Regions from separate parts of the Ensifer sp. VA4 genome, predicted to be linked through region 1. Evidence: riboswitches for the same ligand, from Rfam matches in the RefSeq annotation. Region 1 holds a riboswitch; each other region holds the start of a gene.
What was found. A riboswitch is a leader RNA that binds a small molecule or an ion and turns the genes downstream of it on or off. The one in region 1 is predicted to bind thiamine pyrophosphate.
Positions count from the first base shown of each region.

Region 2: another riboswitch for thiamine pyrophosphate. It lies ahead of thiD (bifunctional hydroxymethylpyrimidine kinase/phosphomethylpyrimidine kinase); the one in region 1 lies ahead of thiC (phosphomethylpyrimidine synthase ThiC).
Region 3: another riboswitch for thiamine pyrophosphate. It lies ahead of thiB (thiamine ABC transporter substrate binding subunit); the one in region 1 lies ahead of thiC (phosphomethylpyrimidine synthase ThiC).

Region 1 is NZ_JBVQPO010000011.1:117,944-128,007, forward strand. It holds gene AC0C6X_RS20120 (response regulator) at 1-590, shown strand, start outside; gene AC0C6X_RS20125 (hypothetical protein) at 689-1,189, shown strand; gene AC0C6X_RS20130 (glutathione S-transferase family protein) at 1,232-1,843, opposite strand; gene AC0C6X_RS20135 (helix-turn-helix transcriptional regulator) at 1,938-2,657, shown strand; gene AC0C6X_RS20140 (dicarboxylate/amino acid:cation symporter) at 2,736-4,061, opposite strand; gene AC0C6X_RS20145 (ATP-binding protein) at 4,290-6,158, shown strand; gene AC0C6X_RS20150 (sigma-54-dependent transcriptional regulator) at 6,162-7,526, shown strand; TPP riboswitch at 7,623-7,751, shown strand; gene thiC (phosphomethylpyrimidine synthase ThiC) at 7,842-9,662, shown strand; gene AC0C6X_RS20160 (hypothetical protein) at 9,875-10,064, shown strand, end outside.
Region 2 is NZ_JBVQPO010000009.1:162,097-172,160, forward strand. It holds gene AC0C6X_RS17290 (glycosyltransferase family 2 protein) at 1-1,267, shown strand, start outside; gene AC0C6X_RS17295 (class I SAM-dependent methyltransferase) at 1,264-2,109, shown strand; gene AC0C6X_RS17300 (glycosyltransferase family 4 protein) at 2,106-3,368, shown strand; gene AC0C6X_RS17305 (hypothetical protein) at 3,482-4,213, shown strand; gene AC0C6X_RS17310 (hypothetical protein) at 4,224-6,443, shown strand; gene AC0C6X_RS17315 (glycosyltransferase family 4 protein) at 6,440-7,741, shown strand; gene thiD (bifunctional hydroxymethylpyrimidine kinase/phosphomethylpyrimidine kinase) at 7,899-8,708, opposite strand; TPP riboswitch at 8,952-9,054, opposite strand.
Region 3 is NZ_JBVQPO010000004.1:197,028-207,091, forward strand. It holds gene thiP (thiamine/thiamine pyrophosphate ABC transporter permease ThiP) at 1-1,544, opposite strand, end outside; gene thiB (thiamine ABC transporter substrate binding subunit) at 1,552-2,562, opposite strand; TPP riboswitch at 2,711-2,828, opposite strand; gene AC0C6X_RS08075 (GNAT family N-acetyltransferase) at 2,975-3,460, shown strand; gene AC0C6X_RS08080 (thiamine diphosphokinase) at 3,545-4,195, shown strand; gene AC0C6X_RS08085 (ABC-F family ATP-binding cassette domain-containing protein) at 4,199-6,028, shown strand; gene AC0C6X_RS08090 (MarR family winged helix-turn-helix transcriptional regulator) at 6,107-6,598, shown strand; gene AC0C6X_RS08095 (multidrug effflux MFS transporter) at 6,595-7,812, shown strand; gene AC0C6X_RS08100 (argininosuccinate synthase) at 7,869-9,092, opposite strand; gene AC0C6X_RS08105 (LysE family translocator) at 9,263-9,904, shown strand.

The DNA of each region.
Region 1 (10,064 bases):
CGATCAACATCGACGAACTCAGGGCGCGCATCCGCGTTCATCTGTCCAATGCGCGCTCGGCCCAGAGCGCGCGGGTCGCGCTCGATGCCGCCGGGCGCCACCTGCTGGCGGTTCGCGCCGATGGCAGTATCTGCTGGTCGACGCCCCAGGCGACCCGCCTCGTCAATGCCGCAACCGGCCGCGACGATGGATTGAGTACGGTCACGAAACGCATCGCGCACTGGATGGAAAACCGCGGTCGAGGAACGTCATCGCACGAGGATAGCTTCACGCTCGACCAGCCGGGCCAATCGGGTCTGCAGATATCCTATCTCGGCGGCATCGGTCCGAACGAATATCTCTTTCGCCTGACGGCCGAGAACCGACTGACGGACGATGAAATGCTCCGCCAACATTTCGCACTGACGCAACGGGAATCCGAGGTGTTGCTCTGGATCGCCAAGGGCAAGGCGAACCGCGACATCGGCGAGATCCTGGGCCTGAGCGCGCGTACGGTGACCAAGCATCTGGAACAGATCTATGTGAAGCTCGGAGTCGAGAACCGGGCGTCGGCCGCCGTCAAGGCCACACAGGTTCTGCACGGAATCTGAGACGAGGAACGGAACATCCGCCACGCTGACAGCGTTCGGCTAGTGATCCAGACGCCGACTATTGTACTATCGACACCGCTGAACGGAGGATTGCATCCATGCCTCGTTGGTTGTCGCTTGTTGTCATGGCCGCGCTCGCCCCTGGCGTTGCGCGCGCGGACGAGGGTGCATTCCTGAAGTCGTTGGGTGGTAGCTGGGCGGGCGTTGGCGTCGTTCGTATCCGGGCGAACATGTCCCCAATCAACGTTTCCTGCAGCTTCAACTCCGAGGCAACCGGTCTCGCGCTGTCAATGGCCGGTGTCTGCCGGGGGATGCTGCTGATCTCGCGCTCCATCGACGCAAAGCTGCGCTACACGGGTTCGACCTATAGCGGCTCCTATCTCGGCCCCCGCGGCGGGCGCGCCGGGCTCAATGGCCGTCGCCGCGGCGACGCGATCAACCTCACCATCCGTTGGGCCAGGGACGTCAACGGCGACCGCCGGGCCGATCTGACCGTGCGCAAGATCGGCACCAACGGAATGCAGTTGACGACGATTGACGTCGATCCTGCTTCGGGTAAGCACGTGGTGACGAGCGAGATAAACCTCAAACGACAATAGCGGAGGAATGCTACCCTCTCCGCGCGTGGCCATTAAGCGCAGTCAGGCCGCGGCCGCAGTGCGGGTATCGTAGTCGGCGGTCCATTGCAGCGACGGACGCGCGCCACAACGCTCGACCCATGCCTTGACGGCATTGCTGTCCGGTGTCGCTGCAGGATACCAGGCAAAGGGCGAATGCAGCAGCAGGTCTACGGCCGTGTAGTGGTCGCCCATCAGATAGGGGCTATCCTTCAGCGCGCTTTCAAGGCGCTCGGCCATCTGCTTCGGACCGCGGAAGGTGAAATCCAGATAGGGATGGGAAAGCCCCGCTGCCTGCATGATCAGGACGGGCTCGACCACGCCCGCATACCAGGCAAGCCAGCTCAGATACCGGCCGCGTTCCCGGTCGCCTGCAAGCGGCGCCAGCTTCTTTTCCGGGAAGAGATCGGTCAGATACTGGATGATCGCAATGCTTTCCCAAAGCACGACGCCATCATGCACAAGCAGCGGCACCTTGCCCTCCGGGTGCGGATTCTTCGGGTCCTTCCGACCACTGCCGTCTCCGCGGGTGATGTCGACGATCTCGATCTCCACCTTGTCGATGGCGTCGAGTTCGCGAAGCAGCGTGATGATGCGCGACGAGCGCGAGCGCGGGGCGTGAAACAGCGTCAGCATGATGAGGTTCCTTGGTTGCGTTTGCGGATGCGGGTCTTATACAGTCGCCCAACTGCCAGTTTTCGTCAGTAGGCTTCGTCTATCTTCCAAAGCCATGGCCCGTAGTGATCGTCTGTTCCGCCTGCTCCAAGCGCTTCGCACGTTGCCCTCTCCGGTAACGGCCGCTCGCCTTGCCGAGGAAACCGGGGTGTCGATGCGCTCGCTCTATCGCGACATCGACAGCCTGCGGGCCGCCGGCGCCGTGATCGACGGCGAACGCGGTTTCGGCTACCGGCTGACGGAGGACATCGCCTTGCCGCCGCAAACCTTCACGCGACTGGAGATCGAGGCGCTCGTGCTCGGCCTCGCGGAAGTGCAGCACATGGGCGAGCCAGACCTCGCGGCGGCGGCAGCTGCGGTGCTTTCCAAGATAACGGCGACGTTGCCCGACAGGCTGCAGCGCCAAGCGCTCCATGCCGCGTCGCAGGTCTACCGCTTCGAACGCAGGGATCCGCCGGTGGCTGATGTCGGCCTTTTGCGCGAGGCCTGCTGGCAGGAGCGCGCCGTCGTCATCGGCTATGTGGATGCAAACCAGCAGCGAACGGACAGGGAGGTTTTGCCGCTCGCGATCGTCTATCTGGAACGGATGCTGGTGCTGCTCGCCTGGTGCTGCCTGCGCCAGGATTTCCGCAAGTTCCGCATCGACCGCATCGCCGATATCAGGATGACGGACGAGAGTTTCCGTCCGCGCCGGGTGCCGATGCTTCGAGAGTTCATCGCCTACTTGAACGGTGGCGCGCCTGACCGGCCGAAAATGAAACTGGCCGGCCAGTAAACCCAAACGACAACGCGGCCCGTGTTGCCACGAGCCGCGTCCGGACTGCATTTCGCAGTCATGCCTTGGGAGGCAAGCTTATTCGGCGGGCTGAAGCGCCGGCTGCGGAATGGCGACAGGCGCACGGCCGCCGAGCGTCGCGGCCATCTGCGCTTCGTCCAACTCACCTTCCCACTTCGCGACGACGATCGTGGCGACCGCATTGCCGACGAAATTGGTGAGCGCACGGCATTCCGACATGAAGCGGTCGATGCCGAGGATCAGCGCCATGCCGGCGACCGGCACGGCCGGCACGACCGAGAGCGTTGCGGCCAGCGTGATGAAGCCGGCGCCGGTGATGCCGGCGGCACCCTTGGAGCTCAGCATGGCGACGAGCAGCAGCAGTACCTGGTCGCCGAGCGACAGCTGGATATCCATTGCCTGGGCGATGAACAGCGCCGCCAGCGTCATGTAGATATTGGTGCCGTCGAGGTTGAAGGAATAGCCGGTCGGGATGACGAGACCGACGACCGAGCGCTTGCAGCCGGCCTTTTCCATCTTGCTCATCAGCCCCGGCAGTGCAGCCTCCGAGGAAGAGGTACCGAGCACCAGCAGCAGTTCTTCCTTGATGTAGCGGATGAGCGCGAGGATCGAGAAACCGTTGTAGCGAGCGACGGCGCCGAGAACCAGGAACACGAAGAGGAAGGACGTGAGATAGAACGTGCCGATCAGCATCGCCAGGTTGGCAATCGAGGCGACGCCGTATTTGCCGATGGTAAACGCCATGGCGCCGAAGGCGCCGATCGGGGCAGCCTTCATCAGGATGCCGACGAGCTTGAAGACCGGCAGCGTCAGCGCATGCAGGAAGTCGACGACCGGCTCGGCTTTCTTGCCGACCATCGCCAGCGCGAGACCGAAGAGAACGGAGATGAACAGCACCTGCAGGATGTCGCCTTCTGCAAAAGCACCGACCAGCGTCGTCGGGATGATGTTCATCAGGAAGCCGGTGATCGTCTGCTCATGCGCCTTCTCCGCATAGGTCGTCACGGCCTTGACGTCGAGCGAGGCGGGATCGATGTGCATGCCGGAGCCGGGCTGGACGACATTGGCGACGATCAGGCCAATGACCAGTGCCAGCGTCGAGAAAGTCAGGAAGTAGATCATCGCCTTGCCGGCGACGCGACCGACCTTGGCGAGATCGGTCATGCCGGCAATGCCGGTCGCAACCGTCAGGAAGATGACCGGCGCGATGATCATCTTGACGAGGCGGATGAAGGCGTCACCGAGCGGCTTCAGCTCGGTGCCGAGCGACGGATAGAAATGGCCGAGCAGAATGCCGGCCGCGATCGCCGCCAGAACCTGGACGTAGAGATGCCGATAGAAAGGTGTCTTGCCGCGCGGTTCCGCGGATTGGTCGATAATCATGAGATCCTCCACTGGACCCAGTCCGGCGTCATGCCGGGCCTCCCGGGTCAATTTCCGATGCGCGACAGCTCGGGCTGTCATGAGGATGCCATTTGCAACAGACGTGCCAGTTCTCTGCGGATGGAGCCAAGCCGTTGAATCGATGGGAATGTTTTGTGTGTTCGGCCCCAAGCACGCGAACATTTGAGCGGATTTCCGCACAAGCCATCTGGAAATCTGGGCGGATAAATGCACAATCCACCCATGTCCAAACCCTCCGCCGCCCTCGTCGATCTGCAAGATCTCGATCAGCCCATGCGCCGTGCCTGGCTGTTGTTCGCTGGCCTCGCTCTGGCACTCGTCGTCGCCGGCCTTCTCGTTGCGGGCGAATATGGGCGCAAACAGGCGCTCGAAACGGTCGCCGCACAAAGTCGGATCGATGCCAATCTGAAGGCCTCGCTGTTGCGCGCCGTGCTCGAACGCCAGCGCGCCACGCCGCTGGTGCTTGCCGACGACGTCGAGGTGAAGGCGGCACTTTCAACAGGTGACGGCCAGGCGCTGCAGCGACTGAACGAAAAGCTGGAGGCGCTCTCCGCCAACACCGATGCCGCCGTCATCTACGTGATGGGCACCGACGGCGTCGCGCTTGCCGCCAGCAATTGGCAGGAGCCGACGAGTTTCGTCGGCAACGACTACGCGTTTCGCGAATATTTCCGTCTGGCGCTGCGCGACGGCAAGGCCGAGCATTTTGCCATGGGTACGGTCAGCAAACGGCCGGGCCTTTACATTTCGCGGCGGGTGGACAGCCCCGACGGCCCGATCGGCGTCGTCGTCGCCAAGCTGGAATTCGACGACGTCGAGGCGGAATGGCTCGCCTCCGGCAAACCCGTTTATGTGACCGACCGGCGCGGCATCGTGCTGATCACCAGCTTTCCATCCTGGCGCTTCATGACGACCAGAACCATCCCGCAAGACCGTCTCGCGGCCATCCGCGACAGCCTGCAATTCGGCGACGCCTCGCTACTGCCCCTTCCCTTCCGGGACGTCGAAGCGACCAGCGACGGTTCCAGCGAGTTGCGCGCCCTGCTGCCCGGCGACAGCGAGCGACGGTTCCTGCGCGTCGAAACCATGGTTCCGACGACGAGCTGGCGGCTGGAGCAACTGGCGCCGCTGGACGGCGCGCTTGCTGCCGCGACCCGCGAGGCGCGCCTGATCGCGCTGGCGATCATCGTGCCGCTCCTCACTCTTGCCGCCTTCCTCCTGCGCCGGCGCCAGAGGCTCGCGCTGGTTTCCGCGAGGGAACGTGCCGCCCGTGACGAACTGGAGCGCCGCGTGGCGGAGCGTACCCGTGACTTGAGCCTTGCCCGCGACCATCTGGAAACGGAGATCGCCGACCACAGGCGCACCGGCGAGAAACTCCAGGCAGTTCAGCAGGAGCTGGTCCAGGCGAACCGGCTGGCGATCCTCGGCCAGGTGGCCGCCGGCGTCGCCCACGAGATCAACCAGCCGGTCGCCACCATCCGCGCCTATGCCGACAATGCCCGCACCTTCCTCGACCGCGGCCAGCAGGAAACGGCGGTGGAGAACCTCGCGAGCATCGCGGAACTCACCGAAAGGGTCGGCACCATCACCGACGAGCTCCGCAGCTTCGCCCGCAAGGGCCGCTTCGTGGCCGAGCCGACACCGATGCGCGAGGTGGTCGAAGGTGCGCTGATGCTCCTTCGCAGCCGCTTTGCCGGCCGCATGGATGCGATCGTCGTCGACCTGCCGGAAAACGGGCTCAGCGTGTTCGGCAGCCGTATCCGTCTTGAACAGGTCCTGATCAATCTCCTGCAGAACGCGCTCGAAGCGCTCGGCAATCGGACCGACGCCGAAATCCGCGTGCGTTGCGAGAACGGCCCCCCCGGCACCGTTTTGCTTGTCGTTGCCGACAACGGCCCAGGTATCCCGCAGCATATCCGCGAGGATCTGTTCACACCGTTCAACACCTCCAAGGACGAAGGGCTCGGCCTCGGTCTTGCCATCTCCAAGGAGATCGTCGCCGACTATGGCGGCGAGATATCAGTCGAAACCAGCGACAGGGGCACCGTCTTCACGGTCCGCCTGAAAAGGGCCTGAGCGATGCAGCCGACCGTTTACCTCATCGACGACGACAACGATCTGCGCAAGGCGATGAAGCAGACGCTGGAGCTTGCCGGCCTTGCCGTCACCTCGCTTGCAAGTGCCGCCGAAGCGCTGGAGACGCTCGACGCCAATTTCGACGGCATCGTCGTCAGCGATATCCGCATGCCGGGCATCGATGGCCTGGCGTTCCATCGCCGCATCGCCGCCTTCGATGCCGATCTGCCGGTGATCCTGGTCACCGGCCACGGCGATATCCCGATGGCGGTGCAGGCATTGCAGGATGGCGTCTATGACTTCATTCCCAAGCCCTTTGCCGTCGATCGGCTGGTGCAGAGCGTGCGGCGCGCGCTCGAAAAGCGCCGGCTCGTCATGGAGAACCGCGCGTTGAAAAGGGCGGCGGAGACGGCCGGCGACAGCCTGCCGCTGATCGGCCAGACACCGGTCATGGAGCGGCTGCGGCAGACGATCCGGCACATCGCCGACACGGATGTCGACGTGCTCGTCGCCGGCGAAACCGGCAGCGGCAAGGAAGTGGTTGCCACCCTGCTCCACAATTGGAGCCGGCGCCGCAACGGCAACTTCGTCGCGCTGAACTGCGGCGCCCTGCCGGAAACGGTGATCGAAAGCGAACTCTTCGGCCACGAACAGGGTGCCTTCACTGGCGCCTTGAAGAAGCGCGTCGGTCGCATCGAACACGCCAGCGGCGGCACGCTGTTCCTCGACGAGATCGAGGCGATGCCGCCGGCGACCCAGGTCAAGATGCTGCGTGTTCTTGAAGCTCGCGAGATTACGCCGCTCGGCACCAATCAGGTCCGTCCCGTCGATATCCGCGTCATCGCCGCCGCAAAAATTGATCTCGGCGACCCGGCGCAGCGCGGTGACTTTCGCGAAGATCTCTACTTTCGATTGAACGTCGTGACGTTGTCGATCCCGCCGCTGCGCGAACGCCGTGACGACATCCCGCTGCTCTTCTCGCACTTCCTGACCCGGGCAGTCGAGCGCTTCAAGCGTGACATGCCCGTCATCTCACCGACCGTGCAGCAGCACCTGATGACGCACAACTGGCCTGGCAATGTGCGCGAGCTTTCGCATTTTGCCGAACGCGTCGCGCTCGGCGTCGAAGGCCCGTTGGGGCAGCCCGTTGCCTCGGCCGAACAGTCCGGTTTCGCGCTGCCGGAGCGGCTCGAACGCTACGAGGCGGAGATCCTGAAGGAGGCGCTCCGAGCCCAGCGCGGCGACGTCAAGGCGACCATCGAAGCGCTCGGCATTCCGCGCAAGACCTTTTACGACAAGCTCCAGCGCCACGGCATCAACCGCGCCGACTATGCGGAGCGTGGAGGATCGGTGAAGGCCGACCGCTGAGTTCCACGGTAGACTCGATATACCCGCAGTACGCGCAATCGGATCGATAAGCGGATTAACGCTTGACGACCCGTGCCGTTCGATGGCTATCTCTTGGGCATTCACCAGGGGGGTCCCGCAAGGGGCTGAGATTCTGCTGGATGGCCGGCTCGCCGGCTGTGGCGCAGTGACCCGTTGAACCTGATCCAGTTCATACTGGCGTAGGGACGGTGCAGATATCGAAGCCAGGATTCCGTGCGTTCAGCACCTGGCGGCGCGTCTTTCATCCTTCCGGCATCAGAACTGGGTCTCCAATCGCAAACTTGGAGCCTCGTCATGAATATTGCCACAAAGCCCGCAGCCCTCTCGGTCACCCAAGGTCCGCTTCCGGCATCCCGAAAAGTTCACAAGGCCGGCATCCTGCATCCGGATCTCCGCGTGCCGATGCGTGAGATCGCGCTGCACCCGACCTCGGGCGAACCGCCGGTCACGGTCTATGATTCCTCCGGCGCCTATACCGCCGACGATGCCGAAATCCGCATCGAGGAGGGGTTGCCGCGGCTCCGCCGCAACTGGATCGTCGCCCGCGGCGATGTGGAAACCTACGAGGGGCGCACCGTCCGGCCAGAGGACAACGGCTTTGCCAGCGGCGACCGGCTGACGCCGACCTTCCCGTTCCAGCATGCGCCGCTGAAGGCAGTGGCCGGCAAGGCGGTAACCCAGCTTGCCTATGCCCGCGCCGGCATCATCACGCCCGAAATGGAATTCGTGGCGATCCGAGAAAACCTCGGCCGCGATGCGGCGCGCGCGAAAGCGCGCGATGGCGAGAGCTTCGGCGCCCATATCCCCGACCATGTCACACCGGAATTCGTGCGCCAGGAAATCGCCAGCGGCCGGGCGATCCTGCCCGCCAACATCAACCATCCGGAATCCGAGCCGATGATCATCGGCCGGAACTTCCTGGTGAAGATCAACGCCAATATCGGCAACTCCGCCGTCACCTCGTCGATGGCCGAAGAGGTCGAAAAGATGGTCTGGGCGACCCGCTGGGGCGCCGACACGGTCATGGACCTTTCGACCGGCCGCAACATCCACAACATCCGCGAATGGATCATCCGCAATTCGCCGGTTCCGATCGGTACCGTGCCGCTCTATCAGGCGCTGGAAAAGGTCAACGGCATCGCCGAGGACCTGACCTGGGAGGTCTACCGCGACACGCTGATCGAGCAGGCCGAACAGGGCGTCGACTATTTCACCATCCATGCCGGCGTGCGGCTGCATTACATTCCGCTCACCGTCGACCGGGTGACCGGCATCGTCTCGCGCGGCGGCTCGATCATGGCCAAGTGGTGTCTGCATCATCACAAGGAGAGCTTCCTCTACGAGCATTTCGAGGAGATCTGCGACATCTGCCGCGCCTATGACGTCTCCTTCTCGCTCGGTGATGGCTTGCGCCCCGGCTCGATCGCCGACGCCAACGACGCGGCGCAATTCGCCGAACTGGAGACGCTCGGCGAACTCACGAGGATCGCCTGGGCCAAGGATTGTCAGGTGATGATCGAAGGCCCCGGTCACGTGCCGATGCACAAGATCAAGGAAAACATGGACAAGCAGCTCGCCGTCTGCGGCGAGGCGCCGTTCTACACGCTCGGACCGCTGACGACGGATATCGCTCCCGGCTACGACCACATCACCTCCGGCATCGGCGCCGCGATGATCGGCTGGTTCGGCACCGCCATGCTGTGCTACGTCACGCCGAAGGAGCATCTGGGCCTGCCGGACCGCAACGACGTCAAGGTGGGCGTCATCACCTACAAGATCGCCGCCCACGCCGCCGACCTCGCCAAGGGCCATCCCGCCGCGCAGGTGCGCGACGACGCGCTGTCACGCGCCCGCTTCGAGTTCCGCTGGGAAGACCAGTTCAACCTGTCGCTCGACCCGGAGACAGCCCGCAACTTCCACGACGAGACGCTGCCGAAGGAAGCGCACAAGGTGGCGCATTTCTGCTCCATGTGCGGCCCGAAGTTCTGCTCGATGCGGATCTCGCACGACATTCGGGCGGAAGCACAGAAGGAAGGGCTGGAGGCGATGGCCGCCAAGTATCGCGAAGGCGGCGACCTCTATATGCCGGTCGGCGAAGTCGAAGCTGGGAGTTAACGCGCAACACGTCGGGAGGGACGCCTCGCAGTCCCTTCCGACAGCAAGGCGGATGCTGGCCGTGGGCGACTAGCTTGCCCCTGTATCGGTTGAACGATATGTAAGCCTCACGCAAAAGTCGTCGCCAGCGAACCCGTCATTCACGCCAAGCTGCCGTCTGCTGTGGTGCTCTTGCAAGACGACGAAAAAACGCCGCTTACGAGGAGAATGACGTGAGGACACGCCTGCTGAGACTGACGGCCCTGTCGATAGGCGGCTTCGCGGCACTCGCTGGAGATCTGCCACGCCTCAACGACAGCGGAAGTCTTGCCGCGGGCTTTTCCTGGATTTCCGCCGCCCATGCGGACGACACCGATGGCGGCAGCGGGAATAGTGAAAATGGCGCTGATGGCAGCGACCAAG
Region 2 (10,064 bases), on a different contig from region 1:
CGGCGTGCTTGCTGGCATCGACTATCTCCAGGAAGATGGCACGGCGCTTCCGCTTGACGGCAACTGGTATGAATTCCCGGGCTGGGCCCGCGGAGCGGAGGAAGGCTCGAAGACCGATGTAACGGGCTTCGTCAGTTGGTTGCCTATGCGCGAACCGCTTGGCGCCCTGCTTCAGCCCCGCTTCCAGATGCGGCTTGCTTCCGGCGCCGTCAAATCGCTCATACCGAAACCGCAGCCCTTCGATCCCGTTACACAACGCAACCGCATCTTGAGGGCAGTCCCGCCACAGCATGCCGTCGATGCGGCTTTTCGCACGATCCTTGCGCCCGCGCTCAAGGACGTCGAGGAAAGGCTCGGAAAGACAATCAGGGTCGATCAGACGAAGGACTTCGGTCCGATGCTGGAGGCGCCCCTGGTCTCGATCGTCGTGCCGCTCTACCGCGTTCTCGATTTCCTGCGTTTCCAGCTCTCCGGCCTCGCCACCGACCCCTTTGTCGCCGCCAATGCCGAGATCATCTATGTGCTGGATTCTCCCGAGATCCACGACGAAACGGAACATCTGCTCGGCGGCTTTCACCTGTTGCACGGACTCTCGATGAAGCTCCTGGTGATGAACCGCAACGGCGGCTATGCCCGTGCATGCAATGCCGGCGCACGTCATGCCCGCGGTTCCGTCGTCGTCATGCTGAACTCGGATGTCGTGCCTTGCGGACCGGGCTGGCTCGAGACGCTCGCGCTTCCCGTGCTCCAGCAGAAGTCGCTCGGCGCGATCGGCCCAAAGCTCCTTTTCGAGGACGGATCGCTGCAGCATGCGGGTCTCTATTTCGGCCGCAACAAGCAGGGCATCTGGCTGAACCATCATTTCTACAAGGGCATGCCCGGTGCCTATGCGCCCGCGCAACAAGCGCGCGTCGTGCCTGGCATCACCGGCGCCTGCCAGGTGATGCGCCGGGAAGTATGGGAACGCGTCGGCGGCTACTGCGAGGATTTCGTGATCGGTGATTACGAAGACAGCGATCTTTGCCTCAAGATCCGGCGGGCCGGTTTTGACATCGTCTACGAGCCGGCCGCCTGTCTCTACCATCTCGAGCGGCGATCGATCAGCCGCAGCCAGGATTACACGCGCGGTGTAGCGAGCCAGTACAACGCCTGGCTGCACACCCAACGCTGGAACGACGACATCAGTGCGCTGATGCCAGCTTACCTCGGCGCCGAAGAGGCGGCAGCGTCGAGCGGTCTCAAGTCTGCCGCCAGGAGCGCCGCATGAACCAACCCGCACTTCGCCACGCAGACAGCCTGCAAACGGCATGGCAGCCGAACGAGGACCGTATTGACGGGATGCTTCAAACGGTTCTCGCCAATCGTTTCCTGCCGCAGCCCGACAGCAACAGCGTCTTCGTCGGAGACGGCAACTACCGGGCGGTTGGCGCCGAATTTCTCGGTCATTTCATCCGCATGGGCGGTTTGCAGCCGGAAAGCGCCGTGCTCGACATCGGCAGCGGCATTGGCCGGATGGCGGTCCCATTGACGCAGTATCTCGACCCTGATCGCGCCCGCTACGTCGGCGTCGATCCGGTCGAAGGCGGTGTCGCCTGGTGTCGCAAGTCCGTCACGCCGGTCTACCCGAACTTCACGTTCGAGCACGTCGACATTGCCCACGAGCTCTATAATCCCATGGGCAAGATCAACGGCAAGGCGCTGAAGCTGCCCTATCCGGATCGAACGTTCGATTTCGCGATCATGACGTCGATCGTCACGCATCTACCGCCGGACGAAGTGCTCGTCTATTTCAGCGAGATCAGCCGGATGCTTAAGCCCGGCGGCCGGCTCTTCGTGACGGCATTTGTGGTCGATCGCGTCGCCGCGAAGAACGAAAATGGCAGGCGGGATCCGCGCCTCGGCTTCAATCGTAGCGGCGACGGCCCCTGCTGGTTCGTACCGGGGCTGCCGCCGCTCGCCGCCGTCGGTTTCGATGACGGTTTTCTCGATCGGGCGCTCGAACGGGCGGGCTTTTCAACCATCCTGAAATCACTCGGCCATTGGCGCGGGCAGGATGCCGGTCACTACCAGGATGTCTTCATTGCCGAACGCCGGGGTGCAAACGGATGAAGAAGCGCATTCTGGTCGCAGCGCACAATCATCCGGCACTCCATCCGGGCGGCACGGAGATTTTCGCGCACGACCTCTTCCGTGCCTATCAGCGCGCCGGCCATGAGGTGCTCTTCCTCGGCGCCACCAACCAGACCCACCGGCAGGTGCGCCCAGGCACGAGCTTCCAGGCGATCGGCTCCGAGGGCGACGAGGTGCTGTTGTGGTCCGGTCATTTCGACCGCTTCTTCATGAGCCAGATCGACCTCTACGGCGTCGTGCCCGATCTCACCGAACTTCTGCGCGATTTCCAGCCGGACGTGGTCCACATCCACCATCTGCTGCTGCTCGGCGCCGAGTTTCCGCACATCGTGCGCCGGACCTTGCCCGAGTGCCGCATCGTGATGACGCTGCACGATTACTATCCGCTATGCCACCATGACGGCCTGATGGTGCGTACCACCGGCAAGGAGCTTTGCCATAAGTCGACGCCCGACCGCTGTCACGCCTGTTTCAAGGATATCCCGCTCGACCGCTTCGTGCTTCGCGAGCAGCATCTGAAAGCCTTGTTGCGCACCGTGGATCGCTTCGTATCGCCGAGCCATTTCCTGCGGCAGAGATTTATCGACTGGGGCCTCGACGGGGTACAGATCGATGTCATCGCGAATGGGTTACCACGGCGGGACGTTCCGGCGCGGAAAGATCGGCAGGAAAACGACCGGCCGATCTTTGGTTACTTCGGCAACCTCAATCCCTGGAAGGGCACCACCGTCCTGCTCGAGGCTGCGCGGCAACTGATCGACGAGGGCCTCCGCTTCGAGCTCAGGGTGCACGGCGGCGCGCCGTTCCAGAGCGATGGTTTCAAGGACGAGATCGCCCGTCTCTTCAAGAAGACGGCGCCGACCGTCCAGCAGCGCGGCGCCTACAGGCGCGAGGATATTGCCGACCTCATTGCCGCTGTTGATTGCACCATCGTGCCTTCCATCTGGTGGGAGAATGCGCCGCTCGTGATCGGCGAAGCGCAATCCCAGCGCAAGCCCGTGATCGCGAGCAACATCGGCGGCATGGCCGAAATGGTTCAGGACGGCGTGAGCGGCCTAACCGTTACGCCCAACGACCCGCGCGCGCTCGCCGCTGCCATGCGCCGTATTGCCGAGAACCCTGACCTCAGGCGCCGCCTTTCGGCGAACGCCCGCAAACCCGATGATATCGATGCCACGGCACGCCGCTATCTTGCGCTCATTGACGCAATTGAGCCGGCACGAACCGCCGCGGCTTAGAGCGGCTCAAGTTGAAACGGAACAATAGAAAACCGCTCCATCTCTTTGTTTATACGTATTTCCGGACGCGAAACCGCTCCGCACTTTTGCTAGCAATGCTTTAGGGGAAGACCATGTCTGTAGCAGCCGACAAACCGGATGTCGCACCGGAACAAAACAATGCCAAGCCCCTGAAGGGCCGCGTGGACGCGATCGACCAGGGCCGTGTTTTCGGCTGGGCCTTTGATCCCGAGACGCCCGAGAAAAGGCTTGCCATTCGCGTGCTTTTGGACGGCAAGGTAATCGCCGAGGCGCTCGCCGACCGCAACCGGCCCGATCTCAAGCGAAACGGGATCGGCGATGGCAACCACGCCTTTGAAATCGCGCTCCCCGAGTTGGCAAGTGCACGCGCCGGCGAACTGGTTGTCATGGCATCGACGGACAAAGGTGGTGAACTGCCGCTTCGCGTTCCAAAGCCCGACGAACAGGCGGCCGAGGCGTTGATTGCCGCTCCGCTCGCCAAGGTGCTCGACAAGCTCGATGTGCTGATGGCGGCACAACGTCAACTCCAGGTCTCTCAGCGCTCGGCCATCCGGCAGAAGCTCGGCGATGGCGAGGAAGGCGAAGCTGCGGGGCTCGCAGCAGTTAGCGAAGATGTTGCGAGCCTGCGCTCGGAAATCACCCAGCGATTGACCGATCTCGACGTACACCTGATGCGCCTTGATGGCGTCGTCGCCGGCATGGAAAAGAACCTCAATGCCTTGAAGCAACGCTCGAACGGCGACTTGAAGCCGGCATTCCTGCTGCTCTTCGTACTTGCGGGCTTTACCGCAGGTGCGATCTTGACGCTTCTTCTGCGGACTTAAGGGGCGCCTCATGCCCAATTCGGAGCTTTCCCTTTCGCCGAACCCTGCACCGCTTGCCCGTATCATGCGTAGCGGACGGGTCGTGGTGTGCCAGATCGATGACACGCTGTTGCTGGTGATCGGCGCCGGTGGCCCATTGGCAGATCAGTTGCCGGTGGAGATCGACGAAGACACGACGATCCAGGCGATCGCCTCCATCATCGGCTGGCGGCTTGCCGCATCGCAAGGATCCGCCACCCATGGATTCGCGGCGCTTATCCCAGTCGATCGCGAAAGCAGCATGCCGACAACGCTGCGTTTCGGAAAGGATGGTGGCGGCAAACGCTACATCGTTGCGCCGCGCACCGTGGCGACCGGAGATGTCGCCGCCATGCTGAAGGAGCTCGCCGGCCCGCAGGTCGTCCACGTGCTTGGCCGCTTGGTGGACGTGTTGATGAAGCCGCCGCTCGATCCGCGGAAGCTCGCGGTAATCACACCCCTGCTCAAGGCGGGAACCGCAAGAGACGGCTATATCGAGCTGCTCGGCGAAAGCCACGACGACGCGATCGCGCTCAAGGGCTGGGCGTATGACATGGCCGGCGGCGTCTGCCGAGCCATCATCAGGGGCGAGAATACCTCGGTCGCCGATTGCAACATTGCGGTTTTCCCACGCAACGACGCACCGGAAGACGCCGTCGGCTTTCTTGGCCTGCTGTCGGCGGGCGATCTGCCGCGCGCCCGCGACATCCAGGGCATATTCTATCGCGGCCGCAGCGCCTGGCGCTACCTGGCCGTTCACGAGCGCAAGCTCGTAGCCGGGCCGCTCGAAACGCCGGGACATATTCGTGCGATGCTGCTTCAGAGCCAAAGCGCGCCGCAGGTGCTGTTGCGCCTGCGCGACGCGGCCAACGGCTTCGACGGCACGGAAACGATCTCAAGCCTCCCCCTTCCTGTTCGGCTCGGCGTCGACGCGCTCTACCAGGGCGACGAAGGCACCTTCCTGATCTCGGGTTGGATGCTCGACCCTGACGATCATGTGCAAAGCGTTCGGCTGCGCCGGGGGCGCGCCGAGGCGCGTCTTGATGGAAGATGGACACGCGCCGAACGGCCGGACGTCGAAGATGCCTTCGCGGACCGGCCGGAATTCAAGAGCGCAATATCCGGACATCGCCGCTCGCACGGTTTCATCGCTTTCGCGGGTGACCTCGTCGGCGATCCGGCAGCGCCGCTTCACCTCGAAGTGACGCTGCGCGATTCCCGCCGCGCCTATATGCCGCTTCACCCGACGCGGCTATCGGCGAGACATGCGGCGCTGCGGCTGCTGAACGCCATCGACCCGACGAGCTGGGCCCTGCCCGATATCGTCGATCGGCAGATCGTCCCGTTCCTTGGCGCTGCGCGCGCGGACGCACCAACGGTCGAAACCGTCATCGACATAGGCCGGTACGGTGAGGCCGTGGGGGCGGCAATCCTTGTCGCTGTGGGAGACGCCGAGGAGGATTTCGCCCCGCTGTTGGGTCTTCTGGCGCTCGATCCGCATACGCGGCAGGCGCCGATCGTGCTCGTTCTTCAATCGGAGCAATTTCGCCGGCGCGCCGCCCGTATTCGCCAGCATGCGGAATTTTATCGCTTGCCGCTGCGCCTGGTGTCCGTCGATGGCTCGGGCGACGCCACCGACCTGGCGCGGACTGCGGCGCAGGCAATCGACAATGAGACCGTCATCCTGCTGTCAGCGTCGCTGACGCCCGCCAATCCCAGTTGGTACCAGACGCTCGTTGCCAACTACGAGACAAAGAGCGGAAGCATCATATCGCCGACGCTTGCCTATGAGGATCATTCGATCCGCTGGGCCGGCAGCACCTCGCTCGACCGTGCCGATCATCTTCAGTCGAGTCGCTATGCCGGTTATCCGGTCGGCGCCGTGAACCGCCTGAAGCTGACGCGGGTTCAGACCGCCTCGCTCGAATGCTGCATCATGCCGCGCACGGCACTTCTCGATGAAACCGGCGTTTCGCCCACCTATCTCGGCGCGTCTCTCAAGGGGCTGGATCTTGCATTGGGGCTGAGCCGCAGGGGCTACGAATCCTATTGGCTGCCCGCCTTGCAAATGCTCGGATCGGATGAGGCATCCGGTGCCGTTTCTCCAGCCACGGCGAGGTACGTGGAGCGTGTCGATCAGACGCTGTTCCGTGGACGCTGGATGCAGACGGTGGAAGCAGAAGGAACGGCCCACAATGAGGTTTCGGCATGAGTGACAAACTCCGCGTGCTGGTCGTTTCGCACGGCCACCCGACCCATTCGCTCGGCGGCGCCGAGATCGCCTCCCATGGATTGCACAAGGCGTTGAACGGCCTGCCGGGCATCGAATCGATCTACCTCGCCCGTGTCGGCCATCCCGTGCCGCGCCACGGCGCGTCGGCGCTGATGAGCCTTCGCCTGGCGATGGACGAGGTGCTCTACCATGCCGAGGACTTTGATCATTTCTTCCTGTCCAATGGCGATACCGACGCAATCCGCCGAGACCTCTTGCGCTTCGTGGGAGACATCAAGCCGGACATCGTCCACTTCCACCATGTCATGGGCTTTGGGCTGGAAGCGCTCTATGCGGTGCGTGACGCTCTGCCAAAAGCGCGCATCGTCGTGACCTTCCACGAATATCTGCCGATCTGTCACAACCACGGACAAATGGTGAAGCGACCCTCGGGTCAGCTATGCAATGGCGCCTCGCCGATCAGCTGCCACACGTGCTTCCCCGAAATCCCGGTGTCGCGCTTCGTCCGCCGCGAGCAATTCGTGCGGGGCATGCTGAACCTTGCCGACGCCTTCATCGCCCCGAGCGCCTTTCTCGCCAATCGCTATGTCGAGTGGGGCATCGCCGCCGAGAAGATCTTCGTGATCGAAAACGGCATCGTCATGGGGGAAAAGACCCCCGCACGCGAACTGCCAACGCCGACGGCACGACGCAACCGCTTTGCCTATTTCGGGCAGATGACCCCGTTCAAAGGCGTGCATGTGTTGATCGACGCCGTGTCACGCGTGCCCGAGGAGATCTGGGGTGACGATTCCACGCTGATGATCTTCGGCGGCAACCTCGAACGCCAGCCGACCGGGTATCAGGAGCGCGTCGCGAAGCTGATCGAGGACGCCGGCCGGCGCGTCCGCTTCTATGGTGCCTACCAGAACCAGGATATGCCGCGGCTGATGCGTTCGGTTGACTGGGTGGTGATGCCCTCGGTGTGGTGGGAGAATTCTCCGGTCGTCATTCAGGAAGCCCTGCACCATGGTCGACCGATCCTGTGTTCGGATATCGGCGGCATGGCCGAGAAAGTTCGCGACCGCCTGGACGGCTATCATTTCCGGGCCGGCAGCGCACAAGACCTTGCCGATCGGATGCTTGATGTGCTGAGCACACCGCGATCCTGGGACAATCTTCGGGCAACCCTCAGGCGCCCGATGAGCCATGTCGACTGCGGCCGCGAACATGTCGCGCTCTACCGGAAACTGCTCAAGGCGGAGCAGCCGGCTCACGTCAGCGCTGCGGTAGCCTGAACCGAAACGCGCGCGCCGTCCCCGTCGCGCGTCCGCATCTCGCAAGCGACGAACTTCTCGCCTCGAAGGTCATTCCATCGCTTATCCGCAATGGAATGACTTGGTTTTCTTAGCTGAACTTGAACGGTGAAACCGGCACACGGCTTCGGGAATGGGATTAATCGCCGCTTCGGCCCCACCACTGATGGAAGTGATGGACCGGTCCCCGCCCCTGCCCGATCGTCAAGTCCGCTCCGGCAACAAGCGCCTCGTGCAGATAGGTCTTGGCGGCTACAACCGCGTCTTCAAGCGTCTGCCGGCGGGCAAGACCAGCCGCGATTGCGGCTGACAGTGTGCAGCCGGTGCCATGATCATTCCTTGTCTCGACCCGCGAGCGCGACAGGCGCAAGAGGGTGTCGCCACAAAAGAGGATATCCACCGCTTCATCGCCCTTCGCATGCCCGCCTTTCATCAGCACGGCGCGCGCACCAAGCTTCAGGAGCAACTCCGCCTGGCGCGCCAGCTCCGTCTCGTTCTGCGCAATCGCGCGTCCTGTCAACAACGCCGCTTCAGGCAGGTTCGGCGTCACGATAAGCCCAAGTGGCAGCAACTCCTCCTTGAGCGTCGCGATCGCATCCGGACGTAACAATACGTCACCTGAAGTGGCGACCATCACGGGATCGATGACGGCCATCTGTCCGTGCCTCTTCAAACCGGAAACGATCGCGGTAATGGTCTCCTGGCGGGACACCATGCCGAGCTTCACCGCGCCAACGGCGAGGTCCGAAAACACCGCATCGATCTGAGCTGTGACGACGGCCGGAGAGATATCCTCGACGGCCGTGACCCCACGGGTGTTCTGCGCCGTGACAGCAGTAATCACGCTGGCGCCATAGACGCCGAGCGCCGAAAACGTCTTCAGATCCGCCTGGATACCGGCACCACCACCGGAATCCGATCCTGCAATAGTGACAGCGATAGCAGTCATGTCCAGCTTCCGTGGCAGGTAGAGGTGGTGCGCTCAATGTGGACGGCTGCTCGCACCCGGGTGCTAAGGCGCGCGCCCATTCCAGCTGCCAGCGAGGAACCCGAATGATCGAGGGTAGCTACTGGCCGGCTCGGCTCCCGGAATTCTCCGTCGCAACATCCTAAACTACGTGCAGGCATCAGCGATCTTTCCAAAACCAAATGATGGAGATCCGGATGAAAGGCGCAGGCGCGGCTGATGTGCCGATGGAGGCCCCGCCGTTCCTACGCCGGTATGATCCGGTTCAGGTTCAAGGGTCTGGCTCACCGCCATCTCAGCACCGTCAGATGCGCCCCTCGGCATTATTGGATGCTAGGGGAGCGTGGGAGGTAATGTCAATTATTGGCGATCAACATTATGTCATCGTGTTCCCAACCAATGCCCACAGCTGGGACAAATATGGTCGGCGGCGCTGCCGCGAAGCCGCTCGACGTTCAGCGAGAGTTTCTCTCACGTCGTTGTCTCTAATCTAGGCCCTTGGCTTGGAAAGGCGGGGCACCGGCGCCGCCCTCATCTTCTGGTTTGAACTCTATACCAGTTCAAAAGTGGATCGGACGAACTCTATGGTCGATCTCGAAGCCGCTCGGCGCTCTCCAGTCTGGCGATCGGGTGATACGCGGGCATTTTAGCCAGATCCCGTGTGCCGCAACCCAGGCAGCACGCATTGTATCGGCGTTATTTCGTAACACCGATTTTGCTGATCTGGATACGATCCTGTGGGGGTCTTGAGGTCTCTGCCGCGCGACGGAGGAACAGATATGCGTGTGTCGCGAGTTTTAACGGCTGAAGATCTCTGGGGCCTAGCGGATGAGTGCCCCCAATTTCCCGGCCTCGGCCGCCACATGCCGCGTCTTTGGCGTGATTCCGAGCAACATCGCCTCACTGGCCAGATTAAGCCGCGACCCGACCCCGTCACTGGGAATTGAAGACCGGATTCTTGCGAAATGACCTGAGCGATTGACCCGCTCCCGTGTTTACCGATGCCGGTGCCGGTGCCGTTCCCGGTCACCGGCACTCACTTTCATCATTGGCAATAATCGAGCTGTCGCACAGTATCGACAATGTCTTCAGGCGTCGCGTTTCTTTGGCCCGGCACAGCTTCGGCAGCGCAGTTCGGTGTGGGGCCCGATCCAATGAATCACGAAGACGAGCCCAGGGGTTCGACCATCACGATCGGCGGCCACTTCATTGATGAGCGTCCGACGATATGTTTCATTGCGTCGGTTATCGGCGCCATCCAGACGGCGCGAGATTCCCGGTAAGCGGCAAGCAGCGACACGGACATGGGAGGCGGCTTTTGCGTAACTGTCCAATGTT
Region 3 (10,064 bases), on a different contig from region 1:
GCGAGGCCGGCCGCATCGGCCGTGCGGTAGCTGCCCATACGGCTATAGAGCAGCCAGGGAAGCGTCACCATGTCCTGCGAACCGAAGAGCGCGACGGCACCGAGATCGCCGAGCGACAGCGCCATGGCGAAGGAGAGCGCCATCAGCAACGGTTTGCGAAGGGCGGGAAAGTCGATCCATCGCAGGCGATGAAAGCCGCGGATGCCGAGGCTTGCCACCAGCCGTTCAGAGCGCGCCGTGTGCGTCGCCATAGCCGGCGCCAGGATACGGTGGACGAAGGGGAGCGCCATCAGGGCATTGATCGCCACGACAATGACAGGCGCAAAGCGCGCGACATCACCGAAGGGGCGGAGGAGCAGGAACCAGCCGGCGCTGAGCACGACCGGCGGCACCAGCAGGATGAGCGAGGTGCTGGCGCCGATCATACCGGCAAAGCCGTGCGCCAGCTTTCCGGCATGCCGGGGCGCGGTCATTGTTGCCGCGGCGCGGATCATGACGGCCGCCATGGAAACGGAGGCGAATGCCGAGGCAAGCGCGATCGCAGCACTCGTCATCAGCGCCCGGTGCACGTTCGGGTCCCGGGCGAGCTTGAGGAGATCGGCCTGCAGCCCGGAGACGACCACCGCAACCAGGGGGGCGATGAGGAAGAGCAATGCCAGGACGATCCAGGCGCCATCGTTGAGACGCGCTACGGGTGCCGCGCCATCGAAGCGGCGAACCGTGCGGCCACCGGTCATGCCCTCCTCCGGCTCCGTTGCCAGACGTCTGAGAATGAAAAGCAGGACGCCGGTCATGGCGATCTGCAAGCCGGACAGCGCGATGGCGCGCGGCGGATCGAAATCGAAGCGCAGCGCCTGGTAGATCGCGACCTCGATCGTGCTGGCCGCCGGCCCGCCGCCAAGCGTCAGCACGAGCGTGAAGCTGGTGGCGCAGAGCATGAAGACGAGGCCGGCCGCACCCGGCAGCAGGCCGCGAACAACAGGCCATTCGATGAAGCGGAAAAGCGCGTGGGACGCCATGCCGAGATTGGCGGCGCTGCGCCAGTATTCGGCGGGAATGCGCTCGAGACCGGCCAGGAACAGGCGCGCCGCAAGCGGCATGTTGAAGAAGACATGGGCGAGCAGGATGCCGAACAGGCCGTAGATGCTGACCGGCCGCTCAAGACCAAGCCAGCGCAGGCCCGCATTGAGGAACCCTTGGCGTCCCCAGATTTCGATGAGTCCAAGCGCGCCGACGAGAACGGGCAGACCGAGCGGCAGCGCCATCAGCCGCAAGAGCCAGATGCGGCCGAAAAACTGCGGCCGCCGCGCCAGCGCCCGCGCCACCGGTATCGCGAAGAGCACCGATAGCAGCGTGGAAAGGCTTGCCTGCAGCAGCGTGAAGCGGGTGACGCGCCAGATATAGGCGTCGAACAGGGGGCCCTCGCCCGCGCCGCCGGTCTCAGCGAGCAAGGCGGCGATCGCCAGGCCGACGAAGAGCAGGAAGGCGCCGAGGCAAAATGCCCCGGCGGCAACCGTCATGCGGTTTTCGCGAAGCGCGAACAATCCGGCCTCAGTTCTTGCTCATCGCGGCAAGCCACTCGTCGATCCAGGCCTTGCGGTTCTTCGCGACCTCTTCCGACGGCAGCAGCAAGGTCTTTTCCGGAGTGACCAGCTTGTTGAAAGCATCCGGCAGCGGCGCGCTGGTGGCGCCAACCGGCATCATCCAGTTGGTCGTCGGGATGATCGACTGGAACTCCGGCCCGGTCATGAAGCTCAAGAACTGCTTAGCCAGTTCCGGCTCCTTGGCATTCTTGGTCATGCCGGCGACTTCGATCTGGATGTAGTGGCCTTCGGAGAAAGCGGCCGCCTGGTAGCGGTCGGTGTTCTCAGCAACCATGTGGTAGGCGGGCGAGGTGGTATAGGAGAGCACCATCGGCGCTTCGCCCTTGGTGAAGAGGCCATAGGCTTCCGACCAGCCGGGGGTGACCGTCAGGACGCGATCCTTGAGCTTTGCCCAGGCGGCACCCGCCTCATCACCATAGACGGCCTTGACCCAGAGCAGCAGACCGAGGCCGGGCGTCGAGGTGCGCGGGTCCTCGATGACGATCTTCTGCGACGCGTCGCCTTCCACCAGTTCCTTGAGGCTCTTCGGCGGCGTCTTCAGCGTTTCGGTGTCATAGACGACGGCGAAGTGGCCGTAGTCATAGGGCAGGAAGGTATCGTCGGAGAAGTCGCCCGGGACCTTGAGGTCCTTGGCGTCGACCCCGTGCGGCGCGAAGAAGCCGGTTGCCTTGGCTTCCGCCACGAGGTTGGTGTCGAGACCGAGCACGATGTCGGCCTTCGAAGCTTCGCCTTCGAGCTTCAGGCGGGTAAGCAATTCGACGCCATCGGCAACGCCGACATAGTTGACCTTGCACTCGCACGTCTTTTCGAAGGCTTCCGCCACCTTGGCGCCGGGGCCCCATTCGGTGATGAAGCTCTCATAGGTATAGACCGTCAGCGTCTTGTCGGCAGCCGTTGCATAACCAGCGAAAACAAGGCTTGCCGCGGCAGCCAGAGCTAGAGCGCGGAAGCGCTCCAGCTTCTTACTTTTGCGCAATTCCGGACGCAAAACCGCGTCGCACTTTTGCTGGAATTGCTTTAGCCGGCTAATCATTTTGAGCTGTGATGAATTGGACATGCGAAGCACCTCTCCCAATGTTCGTTGTTGCACGGGAAAAGGGCGTATCGGTGCGATCGCGTCTAATCCCTCCGCCGGTATGAGCCGGATCAGGTTCCGCGGGTTGGCGTTTCACGCCTCTCAGCCTTCGGCCGTCATGCGGTCGGAAGGCACCCCGTTAGAGCGCCAAGAGATTTACCGCCACGTTGGTTCCATGGCAAGCGTGTTTGGTGCAAGCCGAGACTGGTGCGGCTCCGGGCATGGCGTCCGCGCTTGCGTAAGCCGGCAGCCGCGCTAAGACAAAAGCTGCAGAGAGCTGCGAGGAGGAAATGCCATGCCAGATATGCTCGTTCGACTATATGCCTTGCCGGCGCAGCCCCAGTCGAAGCTTGGCCCGGGCATCCGCATTCGCCGCGCCATGGCGCCCGAGCGCCGCCTGATCGTCTCCTGGATCGAGAGGACTTTCGGCGCCGGCTGGGCGGGCGAGGCGGAAGCGGCCTTTTCCTCGACCCCGACGCGCATTCATATCGCGGTGCATGACGAGAAGATCGTCGGTTTCGCCTGCTACGACGTGACCGCGCTCGGTTTCTTCGGCCCGACCGGCGTCGACGAAGGCATGCGCGGGCAGGGCATCGGCGAGGCGCTGCTGATCGAAAGCCTGACGGCGATGCGCGAGGCTGGCTACGGTTATGCGGTCATCGGCGGGGTCGGCCCGGCGAGGTTCTATGAGCGTGTGGCCGGCGCTATCGAGATTCCGGATTCGACGCCCGGCGTCTATGCCGGCATGCTGTCTCCCGATCCGGTGCCGGAAGGCCATTGACGGCTCTCGCAAAATCTTGAGATCCGACCGTCTTGCAGCTTTCTTCGTTTTCCTTCCGCGGTCCTTTGCGCTATGGGCTTTGCCATGGCTCGATCGACCTTCACCATTCTGCTTGGCGGTGCGCTCACAAGCACCGACCGGCTGACACGCCAGCTCGGCGGAAGCCGCTTCGTCGCGGCTGACGGCGGCATGCGGCACGCCCGTCTGCTCGGCATCGTCCCGGATGTCTGGGTCGGTGATTTCGATTCGACTGAAGACACCCTGCTTTCCGAATTCGCCTCCGTTCCGCGCGAGGCCTATCCGGCGGCAAAGGCGGCCACGGATGGCGAGATCGCCGTCGAGGCTGCCCTGTCGCGTGGTGCCGACAGCTTGATCTTTGCCGGTGCGCTTGGCGGCACCCGCAGCGACCATGCCTTCCTGCACCTGTTGCAGGCGGTCGCCCTTGCCGAGCGCGGGCTTTCGGTGCTGATGACCTCCGGCGAGGAAGAGGCCTATCCGCTGCTTGCCGGTACGCTCGAGCTCGACCTGCCGAAGGGTTGCCTCTTTTCGGTCCTGGGGTTGACCGAGCTCGCCGGTCTTTCGATCGTCAATGCGCGTTACCCGCTCGACGATTTCACCCTGCCGTTCGGCTCGTCCCGAACCGTTTCCAATGTTGCGGAGGGTCCCCTTCGCTTCAGCCTCAAGAGCGGCCGCGCCATCGTGCTTGCCCGCCCCTATGATCTTACCGGAGCCTGAGCCTTGGCGCCCCCCATTCTGAAACTCGACGACATCTTCCTCACCTTCGGCGGCACGCCGCTTCTGGCCGGCGCCAACCTGCAAGTGGAGCCGGGCGACCGGATCTGCCTGGTCGGGCGCAACGGCTCGGGCAAGTCAACGCTGATGAAGATTGCCGCGGGTCTTGCGGAAGCGCAGTCGGGCGAAGTGTTCCGCCATCCCTCGGCGACCATTCGCTATCTGCACCAGGCGCCGGATTTCGACGGGTACGACACGGTGCAGGCCTATGCCGAGGCGGGGCTCGGGCCGAGCGACGACCCCTATCGCGTCGCCTATCTGTTGCAGCATCTGGGACTGACCGGCGAAGAAGACCCGAAGCGGCTCTCCGGCGGCGAGGCGCGCCGGGCGGCGCTCGCCCGCGTCATGGCGCCAGAGCCCGATATCCTGCTGCTTGACGAGCCGACCAACCATCTCGACCTGCCGACGATCGAATGGCTGGAAGACGAGCTTACCCGCAGCCGCTCGGCACTGGTGCTGATCTCGCACGACCGGCGCTTCCTGGAGAAGGTTTCGACCGCAACCGTCTGGCTCGATCGTGGCCAGTCGCGCCGGCTCGACCGCGGCTTTGCGCATTTCGAAGCCTGGCGTGACGAGGTGCTGGAAGCGGAAGAGCTGGAGCAGCACAAGCTCGGCAAGGCGATCGAACGCGAGGAGCACTGGCTGCGTTACGGCGTGACCGCGCGGCGCAAGCGCAACATGCGCCGTCTCGGCGAACTGCAGACCATGCGAGCGGCCTATCGTGGCCACAAGGGACCGCAGGGGACAGTGCAGGCGACGGTTGCCGATGCCAAGGAATCCGGCAAGCTGGTGATCGAGGCCGAGAAGATCAGCAAGGCCTATGGCGAGCGCACCATCGTTGCACCCTTCTCGATCCGCGTGCATCGCGGCGACCGCATCGGTCTCGTTGGCCCGAATGGTGCCGGCAAGACGACGCTTCTGAAGATTTTGACCGGGCAGATCGAACCGGACAGCGGCACGGTCAAGCTCGGTACCAATCTCGAAATGGCGACGCTCGACCAGAGGCGCGAAGACCTCAATCTGGATGAGACGCTGGCACACTACCTGACGGACGGCCGCGGCGATAACCTGCTGGTCAATGGCGAGCAGCGCCACGTCACCGGTTACATGAAGGACTTCCTGTTCCAGCCGGAGCAGGCGCGCACCCCGATCCGCGAACTCTCCGGCGGCGAGCGGGCAAGGCTGATGCTGGCGCGTATCCTGGCGCGGGCGACGAACCTCTTGATCCTCGACGAGCCGACCAACGACCTCGACATCGAGACCCTCGACCTCTTGCAGGAGATCGTCGCCGGCTTTGCCGGAACGGTGATCCTCGTCAGCCACGACCGTGATTTCCTCGACCGCACCGTCACCTCGACGATCGCGCCGGCAAACCCCGAGGAGCCGGACGGCCGCTGGATCGAATATGCCGGCGGCTATTCCGACATGATGGCGCAGCGCAAGGGCGCGATCGAGGAAAAGCGCAGAGCCGAAAGGGTGGAGAAGGCCAAGGCCAACGACACGGCCGCACCCGCCGCCGAAGCGCCAAGGGCCGCCAAGGGCAAGCTTTCCTACAAGCAGAAATTCGCGCTCGAAAACCTGCCGAAGGAGATCGCCAAGGCGCAGGCCGAGGCCGCCAAGCGCGAGGAAAAGATGGCCGACCCCAACCTTTTCACAAAAGACCCAAACGCTTTTGCGAAGCTCGCGCAGGAACTGGAGAAGCTTCGTGCGGATCTGGCCCGCATGGAGGAGGAATGGCTGGAGCTCGAAATGTTGCGTGAGGAGCTCGAAGGCTAAGCCACAACCGGTGGCGCGTTGAACGCTGTCAGGGGATATGATAAGGAAAACTTATTATATCTTTTATGAACGATCCTGATGCCCTTCAAACTCGAATCCGAAACCATTGGAATGCTGCTGACCGACGTCTCGCGCCTGTTGCGCGGGGCTTTCGATCGCAAGGTCAACGCCATGGATCTGGGCATCACCCCCGGCGAGGCGCGCACGCTCATCCAGGTGGCGCTCACCGAAGGCATCAAGCAGGCCGAGATCGCCACCCGCATGGGCATCGAGCCGATGACGCTTTCGGCCTATCTCGATCGGCTGGAGGCGATGGGCCTCGTCGCCCGCGTTCCGGATCCGGCCGACCGCCGCGCCAAGAACGTCGTGATCAGCGACAAGGCCGATCCGCTGCTCACGGAGCTGATGGCCGGGCTGCGGGAGATGATGAACGCCTATACCGCCGGGCTCGACGAGGCGGCGCGTGAACATCTCTGTTCGAACCTGCGCATTCTGCGCGACAATCTGCGCCGCCTCGATCCGTGCCTCGCCGGCAAGGAGACGGGAGAGAAGTCCGGAGACGCTCGATGACGCGCCGCATGAGCGAACGGCGCACGAGCATCATCGGCGCCATGCTGGCGACCATCGGCCCGATCTCGATGTCGATCTACACGCCGGCGATGCCGGAACTGGTGACTGCCTTCGGCAGCACCGAGGCGGTGATCAAGCTCACGCTTTCGGTCTATTTCGCCGGCTTTGCCATGGCGCAGCTTCTGGCCGGGCCGATGTCCGATGCCTTCGGCCGGCGGCCGGCGACGGTGGGTTTCGTCGGCGTCTACATGCTCGGCAGCCTCATTGCCGCCTTTGCGCCCTCGGTCGAATGGCTGCTCGCCGGCCGTCTCGTGCAAGGCGTCGGCGCCTCCGTCGGCATGACGGTGGCGCGGGCCATCGTGCGCGACCAGTTCGTCGGCGCGGAATCGGCGCGCATCATGAACCTCATCGGCATCATGCTGGCGATCGGTCCGGCCATCGCGCCGACGATCGGCGGGCTGGCGCTCGCCACCTTCGGCTGGCAGTCGATCTTCTTCCTGCTGGTCGGCTTCGGCCTCATGCTCGCGACCGTCGTGCTTGCCTTCATGCGGGAAACCAGCGTGCCAGACCGGTCGCGGGCGCGTCCTGCGGGGCTCGCGAAGGCCTATGGCGAGCTTGTCCTCAATGCCCGCTTCATCTCTGCGGTCATCGTGCTCGGTGGCTCCGTCGGCGCGCTCTATGCCCAGGCGACGATGCTGCCCTTCATCCTGATTGGCAAGGTCGGCATGACGCCGACGGCCTTTGGCCTCGGCATGATGATGCAGAGCGGCGCCTATTTCTTCGGATCGATCTCGCTGCGCTTCGCCGTGCCCAAGCTAGGCGGTGAGGGGTCGGTGCGCGCGGGGCTTTCGATGCTCGGCCTCGGCGGGCTGATGATGGCGATCTCTGTCCGGGCGATCGAGCCCAGCTACCTCACGATCATGGTGCCGGTCGCCTTCCTCACCTTCGGCATCGCCTTCCTGACGCCGCACATGTCGACGGCGGCACTTTCGTCCTTCCCGCATATTGCCGGCTCCGCTTCGGCGATGATGGGTTTCATCCAAATGACCTGCGGCTTCCTCGGGGGGCTTGCTGCGGCGCTCATCGGCATGCCCACCCTCGCCTTCGGGACGGTCATCCCGTTGATGGTGCTGACAGCGATCTTAAGCTACGTCTGGTTCCTCCGCGCGACGCAGAGGGAAGTGCTTGCCGCCGCACCGTCGCCCGGGGAATAGGGCAACGAAAAGGCCCGCATCGCTGCGGGCCTCGATCGATCCAATCCGGTTAGTCGTCACTGGTTGCGGTTGCGTGCGGCCAGCGTGCGCAGGCGCAGCGCGTTGAGCTTGATGAAACCGGCGGCGTCCTTCTGGTCATAGGCGCCCTGGTCGTCCTCGAAGGTGACCAGCTTGTCGGAATAGAGCGACTTGGCGCTCTCGCGGCCGATCACCATGACATTGCCCTTGTAGAGCTTCAGCGTCACTTCGCCCTCGACATGCTCCTGGCTCTTGTCGATTGCCGCCTGCAGCATTTCGCGCTCCGGCGAGAACCAGAAGCCGTAATAGATCAGCTCGGCGTAACGCGGCATCAGCTCGTCCTTGAGGTGTGCGGCGCCGCGGTCGAGCGTAATCGATTCGATCGCGCGGTGAGCGGAAAGAAGGATGGTGCCGCCGGGGGTCTCGTAGACGCCGCGCGACTTCATGCCGACGAAGCGGTTCTCGACGAGGTCGAGGCGGCCGATGCCGTTGTCGCGGCCGTATTCGTTGAGCTTGGCAAGCAGGGTCGCCGGCGACAGGCGCACGCCGTTGATCGAAACGGCGTCGCCGCGCTCGAAGCCGATCTTGATGACGGTCGCCTTGTCGGGAGCGGCCTCGGGCGAGATCGTGCGCATATGCACGTATTCAGGCGCTTCCTGGGCCGGATCTTCCAGAACCTTGCCTTCGGAGGAGGAGTGCAGGAGGTTGGCGTCGACGGAGAAGGGGGCCTCGCCCTTCTTGTCCTTGGCAACCGGGATCTGGTGCTTTTCGGCGAATTCGAGCAGGTCGGTGCGGCTCTTGAACGACCAGTCACGCCAGGGGGCGATGATCTTGATGTCGGGGTTCAGAGCATAGGCCGAAAGCTCGAAGCGAACCTGGTCGTTGCCCTTGCCGGTGGCGCCGTGGGCGATCGCATCGGCGCCGGTTTTCCGGGCGATGTCAATCAGGTGCTTGGAGATCAGCGGGCGGGCGATCGAGGTGCCGAGCAGGTAGACACCTTCGTAGACCGCATTGGCGCGGAACATCGGGAAGACGAAATCCTTGACGAACTCCTCGCGGACGTCCTCGATGTAGATTTCCTTGATGCCGAGCATTTCGGCCTTCTTGCGGGCCGGCTCGAGCTCTTCGCCCTGGCCGAGGTCGGCGGTGAAGGTGACGACTTCCGCGCCGAGTTCGGTCTGCAGCCACTTCAGGATGATCGAGGTGTCGAGACCGCCCGAATAGGCGAGAACGACCTTTTTCACGTCTTTATGCGATGCCATGGTTTCCGTCCGTCTGGTCTTGGGAGGGCGGCGATGCCGCGTGCAAATCTGCGGCACTTTAGCCAGAACCTGCGGCGATACAAGCATTAGAACGCCGGATCTCGCGAATCCGCTGGCAAAAGAGCGGGCACGGGATTACGAAAGGCGAACTCGCGCCTCGGAGACCGACGATGGACTTCATTCCCAGCCTGCCAACCCTCTTCACCTTCGCGGCCGCGACGCTGCTTTTGGCGGCGACGCCGGGTCCGGACATGACGCTCTCGATCAGCCGCGCGCTGGCGCAAGGCAAGAAGGCCGCGCTCTTCGTCGTGCTCGGCACCAGCTTCGGCATCGTCGTGCATACGCTTCTCGTCGCCTTCGGCATCTCGGCGCTGATCACCGCTTCGCCCACCGCCTTCACCATCCTCAAGACCGGCGGCGCCGCCTATCTTCTCTGGCTTGCGGTGCAGGCGATCCGCTTCGGCTCCAGCGTCTCCGTCCAGAAGGTCGAGGCGGCGGAGGGCACGGCTGTTGCCAACATTTCCGCCGGCTTCTGGGTGAACCTGCTCAATCCCAAGGTCATCATCTTCTTCATGACCTTCCTGCCGCAGTTTGTCAGCGCCGACGATCCTTCGGTCACGGGCAAGCTGCTGTTCCTTGGTCTGTTCTTCATCACGATCGGCATGCCGGTCAACATGCTGGTGGTCTTCACCGCCGACTGGCTCGCCTCCTGGCTTCAGCGCAACAAGGCGGCAATGCGGGCGCTCGACTTCAGCTTCGCCGGCGTCTTCTCGGTCTTCGCCGTCAAGATCTTCATGACGACGGCGCGGTAAGGTTCGTCTGGGTTTTGCCCCTCATCTGCCTGCTGGCTCTTCTCCCCGCTCGCGGGGAGAAGAGCGCATGCTGCGCCGATCGGCGCGATACGCGACGTCGGCGGAGCCATCTTAGAAGGGGTGTCGATTGCAGCCTGTGCCGTTGGCTGGCGGGAACCGA